DNA from 4 places in the Neorhizobium descurainiae genome. Region 4 is predicted to be linked to each of the others. Evidence: riboswitches for the same ligand, from Rfam matches in the RefSeq annotation. Region 4 holds a riboswitch; each other region holds the start of a gene.
The links. A riboswitch is a leader RNA that binds a small molecule or an ion and turns the genes downstream of it on or off. The one in region 4 is predicted to bind cobalamin.
Positions count from the first base shown of each region.

Region 1: another riboswitch for cobalamin. It lies ahead of ACMGE0_RS33140 (ABC transporter substrate-binding protein); the one in region 4 lies ahead of ACMGE0_RS19505 (CbtB domain-containing protein).
Region 2: another riboswitch for cobalamin. It lies ahead of ACMGE0_RS13110 (aromatic ring-hydroxylating oxygenase subunit alpha); the one in region 4 lies ahead of ACMGE0_RS19505 (CbtB domain-containing protein).
Region 3: another riboswitch for cobalamin. It lies ahead of bluB (5,6-dimethylbenzimidazole synthase); the one in region 4 lies ahead of ACMGE0_RS19505 (CbtB domain-containing protein).

Region 1 covers NZ_JBLFFK010000050.1:1,777-5,923, reverse strand. Annotated here, with positions in the region: gene ACMGE0_RS33150 (D-alanine--D-alanine ligase family protein) at 1-143, shown strand, start outside; gene aztD (zinc metallochaperone AztD) at 520-1,719, shown strand; cobalamin riboswitch at 1,761-1,993, shown strand; gene ACMGE0_RS33140 (ABC transporter substrate-binding protein) at 2,188-3,219, shown strand; gene ACMGE0_RS33135 (FecCD family ABC transporter permease) at 3,216-4,147, shown strand, end outside.
Region 2 covers NZ_JBLFFK010000006.1:95,111-99,257, reverse strand. Annotated here, with positions in the region: gene ACMGE0_RS13125 (FAD-binding oxidoreductase) at 1-37, opposite strand, end outside; gene ACMGE0_RS13120 (L-threonylcarbamoyladenylate synthase) at 51-1,028, opposite strand; gene ACMGE0_RS13115 (DUF6656 family protein) at 1,062-1,676, opposite strand; cobalamin riboswitch at 1,830-2,045, shown strand; gene ACMGE0_RS13110 (aromatic ring-hydroxylating oxygenase subunit alpha) at 2,158-3,402, shown strand; gene ACMGE0_RS13105 (BA14K family protein) at 3,521-3,946, shown strand; gene ACMGE0_RS13100 (BA14K family protein) at 4,144-4,147, shown strand, end outside.
Region 3 covers NZ_JBLFFK010000010.1:128,730-132,876, forward strand. Annotated here, with positions in the region: gene ACMGE0_RS18380 (NADP-dependent malic enzyme) at 1-342, shown strand, start outside; gene ACMGE0_RS18385 (hypothetical protein) at 479-1,150, shown strand; gene bluB (5,6-dimethylbenzimidazole synthase) at 1,151-1,837, opposite strand; cobalamin riboswitch at 1,912-2,100, opposite strand; gene ACMGE0_RS18395 (TolB family protein) at 2,127-2,957, opposite strand; gene ACMGE0_RS18400 (NAD+ synthase) at 2,973-4,147, opposite strand, start outside.
Region 4 covers NZ_JBLFFK010000011.1:165,262-169,408, reverse strand. Annotated here, with positions in the region: gene ACMGE0_RS19520 (cobyric acid synthase) at 1-129, opposite strand, end outside; gene cobO (cob(I)yrinic acid a,c-diamide adenosyltransferase) at 133-747, opposite strand; gene ACMGE0_RS19510 (CbtA family protein) at 744-1,517, opposite strand; gene ACMGE0_RS19505 (CbtB domain-containing protein) at 1,531-1,707, opposite strand; cobalamin riboswitch at 1,745-1,957, opposite strand; cobalamin riboswitch at 2,029-2,250, shown strand; gene ACMGE0_RS19500 (DUF1636 family protein) at 2,352-2,768, shown strand; gene cobW (cobalamin biosynthesis protein CobW) at 2,765-3,802, shown strand; gene cobN (cobaltochelatase subunit CobN) at 3,813-4,147, shown strand, end outside.

The DNA.
Region 1 (4,147 bases), on a different contig from region 4:
TCGTCAACGAACTCAACACGATCCCGGGTTTCACCGACATCAGCATGTATTCCAAGGTGATGGCGGCAAGCGGCGTCAGCTACCCCGAGATCATTGACCGCCTGGTCGCACATGGCTTGGCGCGGGCGAACCGAACTGTTTAGCGTGATGTATTGTCGCGGAAATCCAGGTCCTGCGACCCCACCCGCTCAGAGTGAATCCTGAAAAGGAATTCTGCCGCAAAATCAGTCGCATGACTTCGAATGTGCGGCCGGTTTCTGCGACATCTGGCATTTCGCGTTTTTGTTAGGCTACCGCCGAAGCGGGCTTTTTCTTTTTCGCCCATTTCCTCCGCGTCCTCCTCGAAACCCTCCTGGAACCGGCGCCGGACGATATTGCCCAGCCGCCCGTCTCGTCCTGGCCGCGACCGGAAGTTTCTCGGCTCGCATCGAACAGGCTGGACAGCTTCCGGAAACTCCGATACGTGATGTAATGTTATTACATACCAAGGAGAGATTTCCAATGATGTCCAGATCGACGATGGTCGGGGGTTTTGCCGCGGCAGGCATTTTGATGGGTTCGGCCCAGGCCGAGGAGGAGAAGCAGACATGGCGGCTGTTCGTCGCCGATCACACGGCTCCCGTGGCCCGGTCCTTCGACGCGGCGACGGGAAAGGAGATCGGCGAGTTCGCCCTGAAGGGTTACGCCGCACTGGCCGCCAGCAGTTCCGGCCGCACCGTCTTCGCCGTCCAGAGCGAGGCCGATACGGTCCAGGCGATCAAATCCGGCGTGACGCTGTCCGACCACGGCGAGCATCGCGATCTCGAAACGTCCGACCCCGAAATGCTGCCGGTCGCGTTCGACGGAAAACGGCCGGTCCATGCCGTCATGCACGGCGACGACGTAGTGCTGTTCTACGACAGGGAAGGCAAGGCGAAGCTTCTTTCCGAAGAGGGACTGCTCGAGGGCAAGATATCTGAAAGGACCGTCGATGCGACGGCGCCGCATCACGGGGTCGCCGTTCCCATGGGGGAGGCGATGCTTGTTTCCGTTCCCGATACGAAGGTTGAGACGAAGCCGGACGAACTGCCGCCGCGCCTCGGCCTGCGCGTCCTCGACGCGAGCGGCGGACAGGTCGGCGAGGTCGAACCTTGCACGGCCCTGCACGGAGAGGCCTTTTCGGCGAGGCTGGCCGCCTTCGGTTGCGCAGAGGGCGTCCTGGTCGCGCGTCCCGGCAAGCAGGGCGGCGTCGAGCTCGAAATGCTGGAATACGGCGAAGCGCTACCGAAGGGAAAGGTGACGACCCTGCTCGGCAGCAAGGTCATGCAGTTCTTTCTCGGCAATTATGGCGAGGACAGGATCGCCCTGATCGATCCGGAAAGCGCCGAGCCCTACCGCCTGGTGGACCTGCCGACCCGGCGCATCGATTTCGCGCTTGACCCTGCGCGCGTCAAGAATGCCTATGTGCTGACCGAAGACGGGCAATTGCACGTCGTCGACGTGCTGCGTGGCGAAATCGCCGCATCGGCAACCGTCACCGAGCCCTACAGCAAGGACGGCCATTGGCGCGATCCGCGCCCGCGCCTTGCAGTGGCCGGCGATGAGATCGCCATCACCGATCCCCGCCACGGCCTTGTGCGGATGATCGACATCGGGACCCTGAAGGAGGCTCGCACCATTGCGGTCGAGGGGCAGCCCTTCAGCATCGTCGCCATCGGAGGCTCCGGCGCCGTCCATTGACGGCACTCGTCTCTCGCGGCTTGACGCGATCGCCGCGCTCGGCATAACTGAACGCGACGGTTCCCCGACGGTGACTCGGAGGGGATGAAAAGGGAACACGGTGCGGACGCCCGAAAGGGGCCAATGCCGTGGCTGCCCCCGCAACTGTAAGCGGATTGCTGTCCATCCTCGTGGCGCCGGAAGGCGCCATGCCACTGCGTCCATGCGGCGCGGGAAGGCAGATGGACGGCGGATATCCGCGAGCCAGGAGACCTGCCGTCGAACATCGATCCATCGCACGGGCGGGGATGCCCGGAACAGGAGCAGGACATGATCACCATCCGCGCCGCAGGGCGCCCTGGCGCTTCGCATTCCCCAAATCTCGACGATCGTTCGGCCAATCGGGCTGCCTCAAGGGCATTCTGAGCTTCACTACTGCCCGGCACATGGATTTGCCGGCGGCATTCACGTCACATTCGGGGAAACACGATGAATATCTTTCTGAAACGGCCGTTCCGCGCCGGCCTCGGCGCCATCTCCTTGATCGCCTCCGGCCTGTTCCACGGTGCCGTGGCGGCGGAAACCGCCTATCCGCTCACTCTTGAGAACTGCGGCCGGCAGGTGACTTTCGAAAAGGCGCCGTCGCGTACCGTGTCGATCGGCCAGAGCAGCACCGAAATCCTCTATCTCTTAGGCCTGGCGGACAAGGTCGTCGGCACCGCGCTCTGGGTCGGACCGGTCCTCAAGGAATATGAGGAGGTGAACGCCAAAATCGACCGGCTCGCCGATAACGAGCCGAGCTTCGAAAGCGTGCTCGGCAAAAGGCCGGATATCGTCGCCGTGCAGTTCCAGTGGCAGGTCGGACCCGAAGGCGTGGTCGGCAAGCCGGAACAGTTCGCAGAACTCGGCATACCGGTCTACACGTCGCCGTCCGATTGCACCGGCAAGGAAAATTCCGCCGCGAGCGACGGCGTCCGCCACCAGGTCTTCACCATGGACCTCGTTTACCGGGAAATCCGCGAGCTCGCCAAGATCTACGACGTGCAGGACAAGGGCGAGGAGGTCGTGGCCGATCTGAAGCAGCGTGAGGCCGCCGCCCGTGCCAAGGTCGCGTCTGCGCAAGGCAAGCTTTCCGCCGTCTTCTGGTTCTCGAGCGCCGCGGGCGCCGATCCCTATGTCGCCGGCAGGAACGGCGCGCCGGGCTATATCATGTCGGCGCTTGGCATCCGCAACATCATCGAGACGGACGACGAATGGCCGACGGTCGGCTGGGAAACCATCGCCAAGGCCGATCCGACCATGATCGTCGCGGGCGCCATGGAGCGCCGCCGCTATCCGCTGGACAGCATCGAGGCCAAGCACAGGTTCCTTGAGACCGACCCGGTCGCAAGCCTGATGCCGGCCGCGAAGAACGGCCATGTCTTCGACATGGACGCGCAGGCGATGAACCCGACGATCCGCACGATCGAAGGGATCGAGGTGCTTGCGGACGCCATCGCAGCCGCCGGCCTCGCCGAATGAGCCGGGCCATGTCCTCGATCGGCCGGACGGGTGCGGTTTCGCTCGCGCTCGCCGTCCTCGTCGCCGCGCTCTGGCTGGGCGCGGCGATCGGCGAGACCGCGATCCCGTTCGAGGTCGTTGCCAAGACGGTCGCCAACCGGCTCTGGGATGCGGGCTATCCGCTGGAGCCGATCGATGAGGGCATCGTCTGGAGCTACAGGTTGAGCCGCGCGGTCGTAGCGGCCTGCTGCGGCGCCTCGCTTGCCCTCTCCGGCGTCGTGCTGCAGTCGCTGCTGCGCAATCCCCTGGCCGATCCCTATATTCTCGGCATTTCGGCGGGGGCCTCCACCGGCGCCGTGGGCGTCGCGATCCTCGGCTTCGGCGGAGGTCTCCTGACGCTGCCGATGGGCGCCTTTTTCGGGGCGCTCGTCGCCTTCGCGCTCGTCAGCCTGCTGGCCGTCAAGGCGGGCAGGGGAACGGCGGCCATCATCCTCGCCGGCGTCGCAGGCTCGCAACTTTTCAATGCGCTCACCTCCTTCATCGTCACCAAGGCGGCGACCGCTGAACAGGCGCGCGGCATCATGTTCTGGCTGCTCGGCAATCTTTCCGGCGTCCGCTGGCCGGATGCCTGGCTTGCCATACCTGCGGCCCTGTCGGGGCTTGCGGTCTGCCTCTGGCACGCCCGGTCGCTCGATGCCTTCACCTTCGGCGCGGAGCAGGCCGCCTCGCTCGGCATTTCGGTCCGCCGCATCTATCTCGTGCTGGTCGGCATCTCCGCCATGATGACGGCGGTCATGGTGTCCATCGTCGGATCGATCGGCTTCGTCGGGCTGGTCATCCCGCATGCGGCGCGCATGCTGGTCGGCGTCCGCCACGGCGTGCTCCTGCCGGCGGCGGCGCTGATCGGCGCCGTCTTCATGATCGTGGCGGATATCCTGTCGCGCATCTT
Region 2 (4,147 bases), on a different contig from region 4:
GGTCGAGAAGCTCTGGTTTCGGTCCGGAAATATCCATCGGCAGCCTCCTCCTATTCCCGTGGCGCGGCGGCGCGGGCCAGCCGGTCGTTGATCGCCTCGCCAAGCCCGTGGTCGGGAATGGGCGTGACGGCAATACGGGCCGCACCGGTCGCATCGGCGCGCTTCAGGTAAGCGAACAGATTTGCCGCCGCCTGCGCAAGATCGCCGGAAGGGCTCAAATCAAAAACCGCGGTGGCAAGCTCTATTCCCTTTACCGGGGCGGAACCCAGCCGGATCAGCGCTTCGCCGGGTTCGACGTGATCGGCGTTGAGCCGGACGGCCGCGCCCGGCGCATAGTGGGAGGCGAGCATGCCCGGCGCCTCGATGATCGCCGCCGGGCCGTCCGGCCGGATCACCGGGAGGCCGGTGGCTTTCTCGATCTCCTCCACCGCGACGCCGCCGGGTCTCAGTAGGCGGATAATGCCGTCCTCGACGCGGACGATGGTCGATTCCACGCCGACGGGGGCTGCGCCGCCATCGACGATGAGCTTGAGCCTGTCGCCCAGGTCCTCCGCCACATGCTGCGCGCTTGTCGGGCTCACCTTGCCGGACGTGTTGGCGCTCGGCGCGGCAAGCGGCTTCCCGAAGGCGCGGATGAGCTCGGATGCGAACCCTTTCGGCAGGCGGATGCCGATCGTGTCGAGACCCGCGGTGGCGAGCGAGTGGATGCCGCTTTCCGGCTTCAGCGGCAGGATCAGCGTCAGCGGCCCCGGCCAGAAGGTCTCGGCGAGCTTTTTCGAGATCGGGTCGAAAACCGCATAGCGCTCGGCCATGGAAAGATCGGCCGCATGGCAGATCAGCGGGTTGAAGCGCGGCCGGCCCTTGGTCTCGTAAATGCGGGCAATGGCTGCCGGGTTGGTGGCGTCCGCGGCAAGCCCGTAAACGGTCTCGGTGGGGATCGCCACCGGATAACCTTCCGCCAAGACGGCTGAGGCCTTGAGGAGCGCGCGTTCATGATCCCGGGTGATGTCGATGATGTCGGCCGTCATGTCCGCCCGTCAATAGCGCGGACCGGGCTTCCGTCAAAGCTTTTTGATGATTTCGCGCAGCGCATGGCTCGATGCGCCGAGCGTCAGCACGTTCTTGATCGCTTCCATCGGATCGTTGGTCTGGAACAGGAGCCCGTTCTTGCGGATCGAGCGGTCGATCCGGAACGGTTCGCCCGGCTCCCCCTCGATCGCCACGGCGAAGTACATGCGCGAATAGGTCGTGCTGATGCGTTCGAAGAACCTTTCCTCCTCGCCGATCTCGGAAAAGAAATTGGCGATATAGAAGGACCAGCTGACCGGCATGCGGCGTCCGAGGAACGTTCTCGCGGCCGTGACATGGCAGTAGCCGAGATGCGGACGCTCGTCGAGCGTGCGGTGGAAGATGATCTTCGGGAACTGGATCGATCGATGGAATGCGTTGATCCGCTCGTGGCTCTTTTCTCCGGCTGCTTCCAGTTTCTTGCCGGTGCGCGCGGCGACGTCCGCATAACCGATATAGCGCCGTTCTGCCGGCACCCAGATGGCGCTGTCGCGGGCGATGCGTCCGGTCCGCAGGAATTCCGAATGCGCGGTAGGCTTCGTCCCCGCCGGCGCGGGAGGCTTCGGCGGAGGAGCTTCGTAGTAGCGGAATTTTCCTTTGGCCTGCACGGGGGCATCGCTCCTGTTGATGCCGGAAATCTTGAGCTTCAGCCCTCAATGACAGGTTTTCCTTTCGCGGGGCTTAAGGGTTTTCCGAAGCCGTCGTCAATGCGGTTGCCGATGTCGCAATGTTGCCTATGCGACACGTGGGGCAGATGATTATATCCGCTGCAAGCTCAAGGTGCCGCCTCGCTAGGGAGGGCGGAGAATTGGGAAGCCGGTCGAAGCCCGGCGCTGCCCCCGCAACGGTGGTGGAGTGTAAGAGGCATGGCACAAGCCACTGGGAAAGAGCCGCAAGGGCCGCCCGGGAAGGCGCCATGCCCGTCCCGCGAGGGACAGCTCCTGAGCCCGGAAACCAGCCTGAGGTGAAAGAGAATTTGACCGATCGCGGCGGGCGCTCGGGACGCGGAGATTGGCGGGGCGAGACCGGCCGGCGTTTCCATGTCCTTCCGCAGGCCGCCCCAAGGCTCGCTTCGACAAGGAAGGCAAGATGGAAACTCGCAGTCAGGTCCTGCGGCAGCTCAAGAACCGCCGCGAAGGCTTCAGCCTCGAACAGGCCTTTTACACCGATCCCGATTATTACAAGCTCGATCTCGAATTGATCTGGTATCGCGATTGGCTGTTCGTCGGCCACGATTGCGAACTGCCCAAGGCCGGCAGCTATTTCACGTTGCAGATCGGCGACTATCCGGTCGTCGTCGTGCGCGGCCGTGACGGCCTGATCCGGGCGCTCCACAATACCTGCCGCCACCGCGGCAGCCGGGTATGCACCAAGGAAAGCGGCTCGGCGGTGCGGCTCGTCTGTCCCTACCATCAATGGACCTACGAACTCGACGGCTCGCTGCTCATCGCCCGGCAGATGGGCCAGGATTTCGACAAGAGAGAGTTCGGGTTGAAGAAGGTCCATTGCGAGAGCGTCGCCGGCTACATCTTCATCTGCCTTGCCAACGAGGCGCCGGATTTCGCGCCCGTTCGCGAGGCGATCGAGCCCTATATGGCGCCGCACCGCCTGTCGGAGGCCAAGGTCGCCCACCAGTCGACGATCATCGAGAAGGGCAATTGGAAGCTCGTCTGGGAAAACAACCGCGAATGCTATCATTGCGCCGGCAATCACCCGGAACTCTGCCGCACGTTTCCGGAAGCGCCTACCGTCACCGGCGTGTCGGGCGCGATCGACGATCCGGTCATCATCGAGCACTGGCGGCGCTGCGAGGCGGCCGATCTGCCGAGCGAGTTCAGGATATCGCCGGACGGCCAGTTCCGCGTCGCCCGCATGCCGCTGATCGAGGGCGCCGAAAGCTACACGATGTCGGGCAGGAATGCCGTGCAGCGAAAACTCTCCGACGACGTGACGATCGATGGGATCGGCACGATGCTGCTCTTCCATTACCCGACCACGTGGAACCACATGCTGGGCGACCATGCGGTCTCCTTCCGCGTCACACCACTCGGACCGGAGGAAACGGCGGTCACCACCAAATGGCTGGTCCACAAGGATGCGGTCGAGGGCGTCGATTACAATCTCGAAGAGCTGACGCATGTCTGGAACATGACCAACGACCAGGACCGCCAGATCGTCGAGGAAAACGCCTTCGGGATCCGTTCGCCGGCATATGAGCCGGGACCTTATTCGGCGATCCACGAGGGCGGCGTCATGCAGTTCGTCGAATGGTATTCGAATTTCATGGTCAATCGCCTTCAGGGCGATCAGACGATGCTTTCGATCGTCGCATGATGCAGTTTGCCCTGGGACCGATCGCTTATTCGTGATTGGCTCCAGCCCGGCCGTCATGGAACCAAGTCCTTCTATCCGCGTTGTTTTCTGCCAATACTTCCTGAAAGGAAACACCAGGATGAGACCCCTCCACCTGCGTTTGACCGCGGCAGCGCTTGCGGTCGCTTCTGCGCTCACCAGCTTCACATCGGCTCAGGCTTTGCAGATGCCTTCGGCTCCCGCCATTTCGGCTGCAAGCGCCGTGACGGATGTCCAGTACCGGGATCGCCGTGACTGGCGGCGCGACCGCTACGGCTGGCATCGCGGTTATCGCGGCTATCGCGATCGCCGTCCGGGCTATCGGTATTACAATGGCTTCTGGTTCCCGCTGGCGGCCTTCGGCACCGGGGTAATCATCGGCGGAGCGATTGCAAATGATCGCGGCCCTTATTCCGGCCGACATGTCGCCTGGTGCGAGAGCCGCTACCGTAGCTATCGCGCATCGGACAATACCTATGTGCCGCGCGCCGGCGTCCGGGCGCGATGCGTATCGCCGTACCGGTAAAAATCGTCTCGGGGCTGGATGTGGAACCCGGTTCGGGCACGCTGCCCGGGCCGGGCTTCCGTTGCTCCGGGGCGTTAATCACGCATTCAGGATGAATTTCCTAGGATCGCCGCGAAGTTACGGTCCGCCGATGGCAGACGCCGTCGAGGCCGGCGAAGGAAACAGAAAACATCGACCAAGGGTTGGGAGAGTTCAATATGA
Region 3 (4,147 bases), on a different contig from region 4:
GCCGCGCTCAAGCTGGTGCGCGAACGGGCGCCGGACCTGGAAGTCGACGGCGAAATGCAGGGCGGCTCGGCTCTCTCGGAGGTGTTGCGCAAGCGCGCCATGCCGAACAGCTCGCTCACCGGAGAGGCCAATCTCCTCGTCTTCCCGAACCTCGATGCGGCCAATATCTCGCTCGGCATCGTCCGCAACATGACCGACGCGCTGCATGTCGGACCGATCCTTTTGGGCGCGGCCATGCCGGCGCATATCCTTTCGCCGTCGGTCACCTCCCGCGGTGTCGTCAACATGGCGGCGCTTGCGGTCGCGGAGGCATCGCAGCCCAATCTCGAAGTGCAGCCATAAGTTGACGAGCTGAGGGGCAGAGGCCGCCTTCCCCTGAATTTCAACCAGGCCGTGGGGCGCGCCTTATGATATTGTCAACCGGCCTGCTCCATGATCGGGTCTCCGCCGACTGGAGAGAATGCCGGACACAATGCCCATGCGCCTTCGTGGCCTCTTGATCGCCCCGCTTCTGCTCGTTCCCGCAGCGGCCTCCGCGCGTGACGTCGCCGCCTGCGCGGCGCTTTACCGGCAGCTCAACAATACCCGCCAGGTGATCGGCAACACCGCCGAAATGCGGCGTTATGCGCAACAGCTCAGCCGCCAGAACAGCGTAATCCGGCAGTTGCGGATCGAGATGCGCAGTGCCGGCTGTGGCACCGGGAGCGTCATCACCCTCGGCGGTGCGGACAGCGAGGTCTGTCAGGAAATCCGCGATCAGCTCCAGCAGGCGGAAGCGAACCGCGACGCCATAACCGACGAACGGAACAATGTGCGGCAATTGGTGCAGTCTTCCGACGAACGCACCGCCATCCTGGCGGCGATCCGCTCGAACAGCTGCATTCCGTCCGACGTGGAGGAGGACCAGAAGGAGCGGATGAAGGTGCAGGGTATCGAACTGCCGAAGGAAGAGCCCTATTCCGGCATCACCAATCTGCGCACCACGCCGCCCGAGCAGCCGCAGGCCGCGGCCATCCAGCCGAACTTGCCGGGCCCGGAGCGTCCCTACGATCCGGACAGGAAGGTGCGCACGGTCGGCCCGCAATTCCTGCCCGAGGAAAACATCGATCTCGCCCATCCGAAATCGAGCGGGCCGCAGCCGCAGCAATGATCAGCGATTCTCCCATTTCTCCCTGAAGATCAGCTCTTCGAGCGGCAGGCGCTGGCGCCAGCCTCTGACCGCCAGTTCCGGCTCGGCATAAAGCCGGTCGACGTAACCCAGACAGAGCCAGGCGACGATCTCGATGCGTTCGGGAATGCCGAGCAGCGCGCGCACGTCCTCGTCGCGGAAGATGCTCACCCAGCCGACGCCGATGCCTTCCGCGCGTGCTGCGAGCCAGAGGTTCTGCACGGCGCAGACGGTCGAATAGACATCCATGCGCGGATTGTGGGTGCGGCCGAGCACTACCGGCCCTGCCCTGTCCGGATCGCAGGTCACGCAGATCGAGAGCGGCGCCTTCCGGATGCCTTCGAGCTTCAGGCTGCGATAGAGATCGCGCCGCTCTTCGGGGAACATTTCCGCAGCCTCGTCATTGGCGCGCGAAAAGGCGGCGAAGGCCGCTTCCCGCACCGCCGGATCGCGGATCAGGACGAAGTTCCAGGGCTGCATGAAGCCGACCGACGGCGCCGCATGGGCGGCGGCAAGCAGCCGCATCACCAGATCGTCCGGCAGCGGCTCGGGCAGGAACTGGTCGCGCACGTCGCGGCGCGTCTCGATCGCCCGGTAGACGGCCGCCCGCTCGGTTCCGGAAAATTCGCCGGCAAGTACGAGGCCGGGTTCAAAAAGGTCAGGTCGCATCGTTTTCCCCAACAATGCAGCCCCCATGCCTGTGGGCCGGGGAGAGCTTCGAAACCTGCCCGCCGTCCGCGCGGATCGGTCTATCCCGTCAGGCCGGTCTTCTGACTTGGCTTCATCCGCTTCTGCCGCAGCCTTCCCGGAAAACTCCAGTGGCCTAAATCTCGCGGCCGGGCGTCCGCCTCACAGCGTTGGGCACGTTCCGGCATCTCACCGGATTCCCGATTCTCCCGCAACAAGCGGGCACCTGACGAAGGCGTTATGCCCGGAAGGCCGAAGCCGTTCAAGCCGCTTATGCGACGGGGAAGTATCGCACATAGGCGAATTCGCCGCCGTTCGGCGCCCAGTTGGGCGAGTTCATCGTGCCCTGCCCGCCGAAAAGGTCGAACAGCGTCTCGACATTGCCGCCATCCATGTCCATCAGCCGGACGCGCACGTTTTTGTCGCGCGGATGGTCGAAGACATCGGCGTCGTAGGAGACGAAGACGATCTTGTCACCCTTCGGTGACGGATGCGGAAACCAGTCGCCATAATCGCTGTTGGTGATCCGTTCGGCCGGTCCTCCGGCAGCCGGCACGCGCCAGATCTGCATCAGGCCGGTGCGGCTGGAGTTGAAATAGATCCACTTTCCATCCGGCGAATAGTCCGGCCCGTCGTTGCGGCCTTCGCCGAAGGTGAGCCGCGTCTCCTCGCCGCCCCCAATGTCAATCGTATAGATGTCGAAGACCTGGTCGCGGATGCCGCAATAGGCGAATGCCTTCCCGTCCGGCGACCAGCCATGCCAGTAAGACGGCAGGTTCTTCGTCACCAGTTTCGGCGCACCGCCTTCGGCCGGCAGCACGTAGATCGCCGACTTGCCGAACTCGACCTTGTCGGACACGGCGATCAGCGAACCCTCCGGCGAGATGCCGTGGTCGTTGTTGCACTGCCGGGCAAAGCCCGTGTCCACCGGCTCGGGATCACCGTCACCGTCCGGAGACAGGCGATAGATCAATCCCTCGCTGTTCAGCATCAGGTAGCGTCCGTCCGGCGACCAGTTCGGTGCCTCGAACAAGGCTTCCGTCTGCCATACCACCCGGTTCTGTCGGGTGCGGATGTTGAAGACCTCGACCGAGCTGCGCAATGCCATGGCTTCGCCCTACCGATCTCTGAACCGGTTGGTAATCGGATAGCGCCGGTCGCGGCCGAAATTCTTCTTGGTGATCTTCACGCCCGGCGCCGATTGCCGCCGCTTGTATTCGGCGAGATAGAGCAGGTGCTCGATCCGGTGCACGGTCGCGATGTCATGGCCGCGGGCGACGATCTCCTCCGTGCCCATCTCCATCTCGACCAGGCATTCGAGGATGTCGTCGAGCACCGGATAGGGCGGCAGCGAATCCTGGTCCGTCTGGTTGGGCCTCAATTCCGCCGAGGGCGCCTTGGAAAGGATGTTCTTCGGGATCACCTCGCCCGTCGGCCCGAGCGCGGTCGGCGGCAGGTGCCGGTTGCGCCAGGCGGAGAGCGCATAGACCTGCATCTTGTAGAGGTCCTTGATCGGGTTGAAGCCGCCGTTCATGTCGCCGTAGAGGGTCGCGTAGCCCACCGACATTTCCGATTTGTTACCGGTGGTCACCACCATCGAGCCGAATTTGTTGGAGATCGCCATGAGAATGGTACCGCGGGCGCGGCTCTGCAGGTTTTCTTCGGTGATGCCCTCGTCCGTCCCTTCGAAAAGCTCCGACAGCGCCGACGAAAAGCCGTCGACCGGCTCGGCGATCGGCACGATGTCGTAGCGGCAGCCGAGCGCTTTGGCGCAATCGGCCGCGTCCTTCAGCGAATCCTCGGATGTGTAGCGGTAGGGCAGCATGACGGTGCGCACCCGCTCCTCGCCGAGTGCGTCGACGGCGATCGCCGCGCAGAGCGCCGAGTCGATACCGCCGGACAGGCCGAGCACGACCGATTTGAAACCGTTCTTGTTGACATAGTCGCGGAAGCCGAGCAGGCAGGCGCGGTAGTCCGCCTCCTCTTTCTCCGGAATGCGCGCCATCGGCCCGCGCGTGCAGCGCCACGTGTCGCCGGCCTTCTTCCATTCCGTGACGGTGATCGCCGGCTCGAACTGGCTCATTTGGAAAGCAAGCGTCTTGTCGGCATTGAAAGCGAAGCTCGCGCCGTCGAAAACCAGTTCGTCCTGGCCGCCGAGCTGGGCGGCATAGATCATCGGCAGTCCGGTCTCGATGACCTGTTTCAGCACCACCTGATGCCGGATATCCACCTTGCCGCGGTAATAGGGCGAGCCGTTCGGCACAAGCAGGATTTCGGCCCCACTTTCGGACA
Region 4 (4,147 bases):
CATGTTCTGCGGCTTGAACGGCAGGACCTTCAGGCCGCGCAAGGTGAAGGCGCGGGCAAGCCCGGCCACGACCAGCGACTTGCCCACATCCGAGCCCGTTCCCTGAAACATCAGCGCGCGGGCGGTCATGGCTTAGAACTCGATGCCGGCCTGGGCCTTCACGCCGGCCTTGAAATGGTGCTTCACCAGCGTCATTTCGGTCACCATGTCGGCGGCTTCGATGAGCGCCGGTTTGGCGTTGCGGCCGGTGACGACCACATGCAGGTCCGGCCGGCGGGCCTGCAATGCGGCGATCACCGTGCCGAGATTGAGATAATCGTAACGCAGCGCGATATTGAGCTCGTCGAGAATGACGAGGCCGATCGTCTCGTCCGCCATCAGGTCCAGCGCCTTCCCCCATGCCTTTTCGGCGGCGGCGATATCCCGTTGCAGGTCCTGCGTTTCCCAGGTGAAGCCCTCGCCCATCGTATGCCAGACGACCCGATCGCCGAAGACGGCCAGCGCCGGCTGTTCGCCGGTCGACCAGGCACCCTTGATGAACTGCACCACGCCGACGCGGCGGTTGTTGCCGAGCATGCGCAGCGCCAGACCGAATGCGGCGGTGGATTTACCCTTGCCGGAACCGGTATGGACGATGAGAAGGCCCTTTTCGAGGATCTTCCCGGCCACTTCCGCATCCTGCACCGCCTTGCGGTTCGCCATCTTGGCGCGGTGGCGCTCGGCTGCCGCCTGATCGATCTCCTTCACCGCGAAGCAAGCCCCGCCGAAGGGCGCACCGCGACATCTTCGCCGGCGCGGAACTTCTCGCGGACCACCGCGATGAGCGCGCCGAGCACTGCCCAGAACACCAGATTGGTGACGTAAACGGCATTGACGAAGCGGGCATGCAGCTCCAGCGGCACCGCCGTCTCATGCGTCGGCGGCAGGGGAGCGCCAACCAGATGCGGAGCGACCAGCAGAACGATCGCCAGCACGGCAAACACGACCGAACGGGTATAGGCGAGCAGGCCGAGGCCGAGAGCGGTGCAGATGGCCGTCGAAATCCACCAGATCTGGCGCGGACCGAGCTCGGCGGCCGGCATGCCCGGCAGTTCCGGCGGCAGGCCGAGGCCGGGAGCGAGGCTGACGGTGAGGAAGCCGGCAATGCCGAACATCAACCCGCCGCGCCAGCCCTTGAAGCCTCCCAGGGCTTCCGAAGCGGCGATCAGCACGAGACCGAAGCCGATTGCCGACAAGATATCGGCTGCGGCGGTGTAGATGAGGCGCTCAAAACCGTCGGCGGGAGCCCAGGCCTCCTCGTCGTGGCTATGTTCAGCCGCCGCAGGGGGCGCGACACCGCCAGCCGGGGCAGCCTCATGGTTGTGGCTGTGACCGGCCTCGGCACCGCCGGCATTTTCATAGGTCTCGGCCTGCAGGATGAGCGGCACCGTCGAGAAATGCTGCATGACGGTGAGGAGAAGTCCCGACAACAGCCCGGCGATCACCGCCGTGAAGACGATGTTACGAAACAGCGACATTTGGAAATTCCTCTCAGTGGCAGGGGAAGGCCAGGGAATGGCGCGTGTCGTGGGCGGCGTTGTGGACGACTTCCAGATGCGAGAAGCCGACAAAACCGACGATGAACAGGCCGAGAATGGCCGTCATGCCGAGGGGAATGATCTTCGAAGCGGAAACGCTGACCGCACTTGCGGCAGAATTCGTTACCATGGTCTCGTCCTTTCGCCCTCCACCCGAGGGCTGTTCAAGTTTCTCACCACCTCTGGCAGGTCTCCTGGCTCGCGGATCAGGCGCCTCTCGCCCGCCTTCCCGGATTGCTCCAGTGGCTTGACGGCCAACCGGCCGTTTTGGACGAAGACTTTCCGCTTACAGTTGCGGGGGCAGCCACGGGTTTGACGGCAAATCCGTCGCACCGCATTCCCTCAAAACCCTTTCGGGCACCATAGGTCCGGTCACTATAGACGAATTCGCGAGCCCCGCAATCGCCTTTGCGACGCCCGCCGCACTCCATTGACATAGGGCTATGACCGGGCTTAGTTGAAAGAAGACGGTCCTTTTCCGGCAACGGGAAGGGCTAAGAGAGAATGCGGTGCGATCCTTGGGATCAATGCCGCGGCTGCCCCCGCAACTGTAGGCGGCGAGCCATTTTGCCGAGCAAGGCCTCTGGGCCGGAAAGCCACTGGGAAAACCGGGAAGGCAGGCAAATGGCGGCGACCCGCGAGCCAGGAGACCTGCCGTTCGATTTAAGCTTCGCCGGGCGGGGTGCTCCGGAGGAAGTCTTGTCATTCACCGCAGGCGGGCTTGCCCTTCTGCTCCGCGCCCCGATTTTTCGAACTGGCGGTAACGCGGCTTAGATGATGAGTGACGAGCGAAAAGACGATCTGGAAACCGTCCCGGAAGCCGTGGATGTGACGATCTTCGTCTGCACCAATTGCCGCGACGAGATCGATCCCGAAACACGCCCCGGCATCGGGATGATCGCCGCTCTGCGGGAAGCTACAGCCGGCAAGCCGCTTGCCGTAAAGCCCGTCACCTGCCTCGCCAATTGCGAAAAGAGCCCGAGCGCGGCCTTCAACCACCGATCCGGCTGGTCTTACGTTTTCGGGCATCTGACGCTGGAGAATGTCGAAGACATCGTGACCGGCGCAATGATGCTCGCCGGGGACGAGCGCGGCTTCCTTCCCCTTCGTGGCCGTCCCGCCTGCCTCCGCGGCAAAGGCATGACGGCCCGCATTCCACCCTTCCACCATCACGAGGACATGCCTTCATGAGCGTCAATTTCGACCGCGTTCCCTGCACCGTCGTCACCGGGTTCCTGGGCGCCGGCAAGACCACGCTGATCCGCAGCCTGATCGAGAAGCTCGACGGTAAGCGCCTGGCGATCATCGTCAACGAATTCGGCGATGTCGGCATCGACGGCGACGTGCTGAAGGGCTGCGGCATCGAGACCTGCCCGGAAGACAATATCATCGAGCTCGCCAACGGCTGCATCTGCTGCACCGTCGCCGACGACTTCGTGCCGGCGATCGACCAGATCCTCTCCCGCGAACCGCGCGTCGACCATATCCTCATCGAGACTTCCGGACTTGCGCTGCCGAAGCCGCTCGTCCAGGCCTTCCAGTGGCCGGATGTGAAGGCGCGCGTGACGGTGGATGGCGTCGTCGCCGTGGTCGACGGCGTGGCTCTGGCGGAGGGCCGGGTCGCCGACGATCACGGCGCGCTGGAAGCCCAGCGGCAGGCAGACGACTCGATCGACCATGACGACCCGGTCGAGGAAGTCTTCGAGGACCAGGTCGCCTGTGCCGACATGATCGTTCTGACCAAGACCGATCTTCTGGATGCCGCAGGGCTCGCCACCGCCAAGGATCGCGTTACCGCCCACCTGCCGCGGGCCGTGAAGATCGTCTCGGCCGCGAATGGGGCGATCGATCCGGCAGTGCTGATCGGCCTCGGGCTCGCCGTCGAGGATGACATCGGGAACCGCAAGACGCATCACGACGACGAGCTCGATCACGACCACGACGACTTCGACAGCTTTGTCGTCGACCTGCCGGCCGTGGCGGATGCCGAAGCACTCGCCGCCCGCATCTCCGTGACGGCGGAAGCCGAGAACGTCCTGCGCATAAAAGGCTTTGTGGAGGTCGCGGATAAGCCGATGCGCCTGCAGGTCCAGGCTGTAGGATCGCGCGTGAACCATTATTTCGACCGCGCCTGGGCGCCCGGCGAAGCGCGGCACGGCCGTCTTGTCGTGATCGGCGAAAAAGGGATCGACCGCGCGGCGATCGAAAGGATGCTGGCCGCATAAGGCAACGGAAATGCACATACTTGCCACCACATCGTCGTCGCTCGACGACCTGATCGAGCCGGTCGACCTCAACCAGTCGCCCGCCGATGTGGTGGTGCTGTCCTTTTCCGGCAGCGACCTGAACGGCATCGCTGCAGCCTGGGACAAGGGTCGGGCGAGCCTGCGGCTGGCCAACCTTTCCGACCTGCGGCACCCGATGTCCGTCGACCTCTGGGTGGAGAAGACGGCGGCACATGCGAAGGTCATCCTTGTGCGCATTCTCGGCGGCTATGACCGCTGGGCCTATGGGGTGGATGAACTTTCACGCATGGCGAAGCGCAAGAGGATCGCGCTCGTGCTTCTGCC